Regions from separate parts of the Pseudoduganella aquatica genome, predicted to be linked through region 2. Evidence: predicted binding sites of a transcription regulator. Region 2 holds the regulator's gene; the other holds the start of a gene.
What was found. The regulator sigma-54, encoded in region 2, starts transcription at its own class of promoters, with help from an activator protein. The targets are predictions, from matches to a motif close to TGGCANGNAANCTGCTTT.

Region 1 (4,404 bases), 750 kb from region 2:
ATCTGAGCAACGGCGTCTACTTCGGCGCAGGCAGCACGGCCAACGGCCACTACATGGCCTCCTTCAACGCTGGCGACAGCACGCCGAACGGCATTTTGTCGCAAACCTTCGCCACCGTGGCCGGAAAGCGCTATGTGTGGGAATTCGACTACGGCGTAACGGGCGGCGGCACGCAAAGCCTGAACGTGGGCATCCTGGGCAGCGACGGCACCCTGAAGGTGAGCAAGCAGGTGACCGACGATGCCGCCGGCGCGCTGGCGTACTACAGCTACGTCTTCTTCGGCGACGGCAACCAGGCTACGCTGCGCTTCTGGGATATCGGCACCAATGCCAGCGGCGGCGTGGACTCGATGGTGGACAACGTTTCCGTGAATGCTGTTCCCGAACCGGCCTCGCTGGCCCTGATGGGCCTGGGCATGGTGGGTGCCGTGGTGGCCCGCCGCCGCCGCAAGGCCTGAATTGCGCAGCGGCCTGTGTGCCGCTGCGCGCCAGCGCCACTCCCATTTGATCAGGATCAAACCATGGTCCGACGAAGCGCCAAGTCCCTGCGCGCCGATTAGACTTCTAGAATGGCAGCCGCCATGGACCGGCCTGCGCGGCTCGCTATCGAAATCTCGTGATGGGGGGCGTAAAGATGAAAAAACTATTCGGATTGGACCGTCGTTCCGGCTTGGCCGTTGCGTTCATCGCGGCGACGGCCTTGTCGGTGTCGGCGTCGGACAGGTACAGGGAGCACGACGACGAGGACGAAAGCCAGGTGAAGCGCGGCTTTGACATTGTCCCGCCGGGCGTGAAGCTGAATTTGATGGGCAAGAATCGCGCGCTGGTCGGGCTGGGCAGTTACATCGTCAATACCAGCGGCTGTATCGACTGCCACAGCCATCCGACCTACTCGCCGGGCAGCGACCCGTTCAAGGGCGAGCCGGAGAGGATTAATGCGGAGGAATACCTGTCAGGCGGGCGGACCTTCGGCCCCACCATTACGGCCGCAAACATCACCCCGGACCACGCCGGCAAACCGGCGGGACTGACGCGGAGCGAGTTTATCCAGATGATGCGGACGGGCCACAATCCGAAAGATCCGCCCGGCACCATCGTTCAAGTCATGCCCTGGCCCGTGTTCGGCAAGAAGACCGACCGCGACCTGGCCGCGATCTATGAATTCCTGCGAGCGATTCCATCCCTGCCCGACAATACCCACCCCGGGCCATGAGCCCGGGTTGTTGCTGGCGTTGTTAGCGCTTGGCGGCGCGGCGGCGTGCGAAGACCAAGCCGAGCAGGCCCAGTCCCATCAGTGCCAGATTGCCTGGCTCCGGAACCTTCGCGGCGCTGACGATGGCGACGTTGTCGATCGCAAAAGCGTCGCTAGCGACGTATTTCGTGCGCAGGGAGGTGATGGATTGTCCTGCGCCGGCGACGAAGCCATAGAATTGATCGATCTGGCCACTCACGATGGGGGGCGTCAACGTGGCGATCAAGGTGGCGCCATTGAACAACTCAAATTGCGTGCGCTGCATATCGTCGTTCATGGACGAAAACATCGCACCGAACGACGAGATGGCATCGGCGAAAGTGAATGTCAGCACACTGTTGTTATTGCCGCACAAGCTGGCAGTGGTGTCGACACTGCAAGGTGTCGTTGCCGCCTGGGTGCCGGTGATGTTCCAGCTTGTGGCTGATGCTTTCACGGACATACCGCCGCCGAGGTTGACGCCATTGAGGACATTGGCGCCCGTGAGGCCATTGAAATTCTGCGACGTGGTGGCCGTACCGGCGGCGGCCAGCCAAGCCGCTTGATTGGTGTAGGCGATAACGGCCGCTTCGGACGATGCGCTTGCGAAAAGGAGCGTGGCAGCCAGGGTGTTCAGAATGATTTTCATTATTGCCTAAAGTTGCTAAATTGTAATATAAGATTTCTTATGGAATCTTAAGCAAATTTAGTGCCAGAAATTTTTAAGACTGGCAGATCAAGGACTTATAGTTTTTATGTGGCAATTTTAGTTGCCAAAATACAGGCACTGTAAAATTTTCCGACACCTCCGTAAACAAAAACGCCAAGCCGCAGCCTGGCGTTTTGTGAGATCCAGCCCGGTCTATTTTCCGTTGCTGGCCACCCAGTCCAGCAGCGCGTCGATGGCCTTGCGGCCGTTGCCGTTGCCGGTGCGGTCGTCGTTGATCATGGCCACCACAATGCACAGTTCGCCATTTGCGTCCGGCACATAGCCGGCGATGGCGACCACGTTCTTCAACGTGCCGGTTTTCACGCGCGCGCGCGCGGCGGCGGGGCTGTCTTTCAGGCGGCGCTTCATGGTGCCGTCCACCGCCGCGATCGGCAGGCTGGTCAGGAACTCAGGCATCCATAAACTCTTTTGCGCCGCCTGCAGCAGGCCGGCCATTTGCGCCGGGCGCACGCGCTCGCTGCGCGACAGGCCGGAACCGTTTTCCAGCACCAGGCCGGTGTCGTCTATGCCGTGGCGCTGCATCCAGGCGCGGATGATCTGTTCGGCACGGGTTGCCGTCGGGTTGGCGGTTGCGGCAGAGGTGGCTGCATCGCCGCCGCCGGGGACCATGGCGCTGCGGACCGAAGCCGCATCGGCGGGCGGCGGCGCAACGGCGTCGCTGCTCAGCGATTCGCCCGGCAGCACGGCGGGGCTGGCGACAGGCGTGCTGGACAGGCGCAGCGCGGGAATAGGACGGCTGCCCAGCACCGGGTCCGGCTCCAGCGCGCCCAGGGTGAGGAACAGCGTGCGCGCCAGGCCGTTGTCGGACGGCTTGTTGATGTCGCGCAGCACTTCGGCCAGCGGACGCGAGACATGCTCGGCCAGCAGGCGGGTGGCGGCTTGCGGTGCGCTAGCCGATGCGCCGGCCGCAGCTTCGCGCGCGGTGCCGGTGAAGGTGCCGCCCAGGCGCGCCCAGGTGCTGCGGAACAGGCGCTCGGTGTAGTCGTTGCGCTCGAGCACGTTGATCACGGTGGTCTTGCTGCAATTTTTCGGGAAGGTGCCGTGCAGGCGCACAGTGAGCTTGCCGCCCTTGCGCGTGGTATCCGGCAGCTTCCAGCCGTCCTCCCACTTGGCGCAGTCGGCGTCGATCAGCGTCATGTCCGATTCAATCGTGACGCGTTCGAGCTGCGGCAGCATGCCCAGCTTGAGCTTGCCGCCGGTGGACGTCATGTCCACGCGCAGCAGATTCATGTTCAGCAGCAGCGCGTCCGGGATGATGTTGTAGTAGGCCTCGGGCGATTCGTCGAACGGCGCCACGCCCAGGTCCGTGCGGGCCGGCTGGAACAGCTGGCGGTCCAGCACCAGGTCACCCCGGATCTTGCGGATGCCCTGGGTGCGCAGCTTCTCCAGCATGTGCACCAGCACGTCCTCGTTGAAATCCGGGTCGGCGCCGCCGCGCAAATAGAGGTCGCCTTGCAGCACGCCGTTCACCACCTCCGCGCTGCTGCGCAGTTCGGTGCGCGCCTTGAACACCGGCCCCAGCTGGTCCAGGCCCACCATGGTGGTGACCAGCTTCATGGTGGAGGCCGGCTGCATGGGGCGGTCCGGGTTGTGCGACACCAGCGGCGTGCCGCCGCGCAGCACAATGGCGCCCATCGCGCTCTCGGGAATGCCGGCCGCCTGCAGCGCGCGCGCCACCGGCTCCGGCAGCTGGGCGTGGACAGCGCCGGCGGCGGCCAGCAGGGAAACCAGGATCAGGCGACGTAACATAATTATCCTTGATGGAAGAATACGTAAGACACGCCGATGGCGGTGAGCACACCGGCCAGGTCGGCAATCAGGCCGCAGGAAATAGCATAGCGCGTCTTGCGGATGCCAACCGAGCCGAAGTACAGCGCCACGATGTAGAAGGTGGTGTCGGCCGAGCCCTGGAACACGCAGGCCAGGCGGCCGACGAAGGAGTCCACGCCGTAGGTGTTCATGGCGTCTATCATCATGGCTTTCGAGCCGCTGCCGCTGAGCGGTTTCATCAGCGCGGTGGGCAGCGCCGGCACGAAGTCGGTGTTGACGCCGATGGCGCTGAAGATCCAGTTGAAGCCGCTCATGACAAAGCCGAACACGCCCGCGTTGCGGATCACGCTGATGGCCACCAGCATGCCCACCAGGTAGGGAATCACGGTGAGCGAGGTCTGGATGCCGCCCTTGGCGCCCTCGATAAAGGCTTCGTACACATTCACCTTCTTGCGCAGCGCGCCGACGATGAAGATGGTGATGACCCCGATCAGCACGGCGTTGCTCACCACCTTGGAGACGGTGGCGATCTCGGCCTTGCTCAGATACTGCGTGAAGTACCAGATCAGCGCGACGATGGCCGAGGTCATGCCGCCCAGCCAGGACAGCACCACGCTGTCGAACAGGTTGATGCGCTGGCGGATGGACACGGCGATAATGCCCGCCACCGTGG
Region 2 (4,404 bases):
ACGCTGATCGAATGCATCTCGGAAGAGCGCGAGCGGCTGTCGGCCATCGAGCAGCTGGGGCATGTGATCGACACCTCGGAACTGAGCGCCAACAAGCTGCGCGCCTGGATCAAAGACCTGGTGCAAAGCGAGAACGCGCCGCTGACGCTGTTCTTCGAGTCCTTTGCTTTCAAGGTTGGCGTGCCGCTGGATGCGGACTTCGTGTTCGATGTGCGGGCGATTCCGAATCCTTATTACGACCTGGCCCTGCGCCCGATGACGGGCCGCGACGCGCCGGTGATCGCCTTCCTGGACGCGCAGCCCAGCGCAGAGGAAATGTTCAAGGATATCCGCGACTTCGTCAGCAAGTGGCTGCCGTCGTTCAAGACCGACAACCGCAGCTATCTCACCGTGGCGGTGGGCTGCACGGGCGGGCAGCACCGCTCGGTGTATATGGCCGAGCGGCTGGCGCGGCATTTCCATCCGACTGAGCGCGTGGTGCTGCGCCACCGCGAGCAGTCGTGATCACAGGTGGCGCAGGGGATGCGCGTGCGCCGGCCACGGCGGCGCGAAGAATGCATCCACCATCTCCTGCGTGACGTCCTCCAGCGTGGCGGGCGACCATTTCGGCGCGTTGTCCTTGTCGATGACCAGCGCGCGCACGCCCTCCAGCACTTCTCCATGTTCGAAATTGCGGCGCACCAGGTTGCGTTCCATGCGCAGGCAGTCCGCCACGTCCATCCGCGCACCGCGGTTCAATAGCTCCAGCGTGACGCACATCATCAGCGGCGAACGGCTTTGCATGGCCTTCAGCGCCTTCTGCGCAAAGGCGCCCTCGTCGCCGGCCAGCGAGGCCATGATGGCCGCCACGCTGTCCGCCGCGAAGTGGCGCTCGATGGCGGCGCGCTCCGTTTCCAGCACGCCAGCGCCAGCACTGCCAGCAGCGCCTGCAAAGGCCGCTATCGCATCGCGCAGGCCTGCTCCGGGCGTGGCCTGCAGCAGCTCGCCCAGCGCGCTCCAGCGGGCCTCGGGCACGTAGTAGTCCGCCAGGCCCACGTAGAGCGCGTCGGCAGCGCCCACGGTCAGTCCGGTGAGGCCCAGGTAGCGCCCCAGGCTGCCCGGCGCGTGCGACAGGAAATGGCTGCCGCCCACGTCCGGGAACAGGCCGATGTTCACTTCCGGCATGGCCATCTTGGTACGGTCCGTCACGATGCGCACGCCGCAGCCGGGGCCGCCCTGCGAGATGCCCATGCCGCCGCCCATCACCACGCCGTCCATTAATGCGATATACGGTTTAGGGTAATAGTGGATCAGGTGGTTGAGGGCATATTCCTCGGTGAAGAAGTCCTCCAGCAGCGCGCTGCCTCCCTGCGGCGTGGCGTTCCCCACTTCATGGAAGAAGCGGATGTCGCCGCCGGCGCAAAAGGCCTTCTCGCTGCTGCTGCGGATGACGACGGCGGCCACGGCGCTGTCGTCGCGCCAGGCCAGCAGGGCGGCGGTCAGCGCGCGCACCATGTCGAGGGAGAGGGAGTTGAGCGCCTTGGGGCGGTCGAGGGTGATGATGCCGGCGCCGTTGGCAACCTGGGTGATGACGTGCTCGCTCATGGCTGATTGTCTCTATGATTGTTAGACAGCCATTTTAGCGCGGGCGCAAAAAAGGGCGCCAGATGCGCCCTTTGTTGGGAGTGCCGGTGACCGTCTTATGCGGTGGCGGCTGGCTCGTAGGTGTCCGGGAGATGCTTGATGGCGTCGTGGCCATGCTCCTGCACTTTGGCCTTGTACTTCATGACTTGGCGGTCCAGTTTGTCGATCAGCGTATCGATGGCAGCATACAGGTCTTGCGACAGGCTTTCCACGTACACAGTCTTGCCGGACATGCGCAGGTTGATCTCGGCTTTTTGCCTTTTGTCTTTCTCGGTGAGGTTATCTACAGTCAGGATGACAGCAATATCAATAACTTGATCGAAATGGCGCTTTACCCGTTCCAGCTTGTTCTGCACGTATTCACGGATGGCGGGGGTCACTTCGAGATGATGTCCACTGATGGTGAGATTCATACACACTCCTAAAGATAAGGGCTCATGCGCTATCGAATGTTATTTGAGCGCAGGGGAACCCAAGTAAAACTACAAAGCTTTACGCAGACTTACCGGAGGGATTTTCAAGGCTTCGCGATATTTGGCAACAGTCCGTCGCGCAATTACCATGCCCTGTTCTCCCAGCATGTCCGCAATCTTACTGTCGGATAAAGGATTTTTCGGGTCTTCTGCTCCTGTCAGTTGCACTATCAGCGCCCGTATCGCCGTCGAGGATGCTTCTCCTCCTGCTTCGGTGGCGACGTGGCTGCCAAAGAAATATTTCAACTCAAACATCCCATGCGGAGTCAGCATGTATTTCTGAGTTGTTACCCGAGAAATAGTGCTCTCGTGTAGTCCCAGTGTATCAGCAATTTCACGCAACACAAGGGGTCTCATGGCAACCGCGCCATGGCTGAAAAAGTTCTTTTGTCTTTCTACTATCGCTTGCGCCACGCGCAGTATCGTGTCGAAACGCTGGCGCATATTCTTGATCAGCCACTTGGCTTCCTGCAGCTGCGCGCCCATGGCCGACTCGCCTTTTCCCTGCTTGAGCATGTTGGCGTACAGCGCGTTCACGCGCAGGCGCGGCATCACGTCGTTGTTCAAGGAGACCTGCCAGCCATTGCGCGCCTTCTTCACGATCACGTCCGGCACCACGTAGTCGGACACGTCGGAAGCGAACTCGGCGCCCGGGTGCGGGTTGCACTGGCGGATCACCGCTTGCGCTTCGCGCAGGTCCTCGTCGTCGCAATCGAGGGCTTTTTTCAGCTTGTTGAATTCGCGCTGCGCGAACCAGGCCAGGTGCTTTTCCACGATGCAGATGGCCATGCGTCGCGTGACCAGCGGCACGCCGGGCATGCGCTTGATCTGCAGCGCCAGGCACTCGGAGGCGCTGCGCGCGCCCACGCCGATGGGGTCGAAACTTTGCAGCAGGGTCAGCGCCGTTTGCAGCTCCTCCAGCTCCACGTCCGCCTCTTCCGGCAGGCGCGCATGGATCTCTTCCAGCGGCTCTTCCAGGTAGCCGTTCTCGTCCAGCGCGTCGATGATCAGCTCCATCAGCACGCGGTCGCGCGGCTGCTGCACGGTCACGCGCATCTGCTCCATCAGGTGCTCGCGCAAGGTGCAGTGGCTCGCTTCGAGCTGCGGGCGCGAGTCCTCGTCGTCCGGCGCCTTGCTGCGGCCGGCGTCGCTCCAGTCGGTGTCGGCCTCGGCGCCGCTGGCGCTGTCGCCACCGGCGCCGTCGAAGGGGTCGCCCTCGCCGGCCGGCGCGCTGTCCTGCGCCGGCGCGCCCACGTCGGCCGGCGACGCGTCGGCGCCGTCGGACTGGGTCTGGTTGATGGCGCCGTCGCCGAGCAGGCGCAGCGAGCGGTCCAGCGGATCATCCAGGCGCTCCAGCAGCGGGTTCTCGCCCAGCAGCTGTTCCAGTTCCTGGTGCAGCTCCAGCGTGGACAGCTGCAGCAATCGGATCGACTGCTGCAGTTGCGGCGTCAGCGCCAGGTGCTGAGAGGTGCGGAGTTGCAGTGACTGTTTCATGGGCTGGTTCAGGAATTACATGCGGAAGTGTTCGCCCAGGTAGACGCGCCGCACCGATTCATCGGCGATGATGTCGTCCGGACGGCCGGACGCCAGCACGCTGCCCTGGTTAATGATGTAGGCGCGGTCGCAAATGCCCAGCGTCTCGCGCACGTTATGGTCGGTGATCAGCACGCCGATGCCGCGCTCCTTGAGGAAGCGCACGATGCGCTGGATCTCGATCACGGCGATCGGATCGACGCCCGCGAATGGCTCGTCCAGCAGCACGAAGCGCGGGTTGGTGGCCAGCGCGCGCGCAATCTCCACCCGGCGGCGCTCGCCGCCCGACAGCGACAGCGCGGCGTTCTCGCGCAGCTTCTCGATCTGCAGGTCGGCCAGCAGGCGGTCCAGGCGCTCATTGATCTCCTGCTTGGTCAGCGCCTTGCCGTTGACCTTCTGGATCTCCAGCACGGCGCGGATATTCTCCTCCACCGTCAGCTTGCGGAACACCGAAGCCTCCTGCGGCAGGTAGGACAGGCCCAGGGTGGCGCGCTGGTGGATGGGCATGCTCGACACGTCCACGCCGGCGATGTCGATGCTGCCCGCGTCGGACGGCACCAGGCCCACGATCATGTAGAAGGAGGTGGTCTTGCCGGCGCCGTTAGGCCCCAGCAGGCCCACCACTTCGCCGCATTCCACCTGCAGCGACACGTCGTGCACCACCTGGCGCTTGCCGTAGGACTTCTGCAGTCCGCGCACCACCAGGGTGCTGGTGCAGCTTTGCATTGCTTCAGCCATGGTTATTTCCCCGCTGGCGGTTGCTGGACCGGCGCCG

Region 1: KT882_RS01000 (PEP-CTERM sorting domain-containing protein) is a predicted target of sigma-54. The motif match lies at 1,929-1,946, and genes of this name have one in related genera.

The regions. Positions count from the first base shown of each region.
Region 1 is NZ_CP086370.1:249,938-254,341, reverse strand. It holds gene KT882_RS01010 (PEP-CTERM sorting domain-containing protein) at 1-458, shown strand, start outside; gene KT882_RS01005 (hypothetical protein) at 635-1,213, shown strand; gene KT882_RS01000 (PEP-CTERM sorting domain-containing protein) at 1,236-1,880, opposite strand; gene dacB (D-alanyl-D-alanine carboxypeptidase/D-alanyl-D-alanine endopeptidase) at 2,094-3,710, opposite strand; gene KT882_RS00990 (nucleoside recognition domain-containing protein) at 3,713-4,404, opposite strand, start outside.
Region 2 is NZ_CP086370.1:1,001,842-1,006,245, reverse strand. It holds gene rapZ (RNase adapter RapZ) at 1-504, shown strand, start outside; gene KT882_RS04455 (enoyl-CoA hydratase/isomerase family protein) at 505-1,584, opposite strand; gene hpf (ribosome hibernation-promoting factor, HPF/YfiA family) at 1,680-2,036, opposite strand; gene KT882_RS04445 (RNA polymerase factor sigma-54) at 2,106-3,590, opposite strand; gene lptB (LPS export ABC transporter ATP-binding protein) at 3,606-4,367, opposite strand; gene lptA (lipopolysaccharide transport periplasmic protein LptA) at 4,370-4,404, opposite strand, start outside.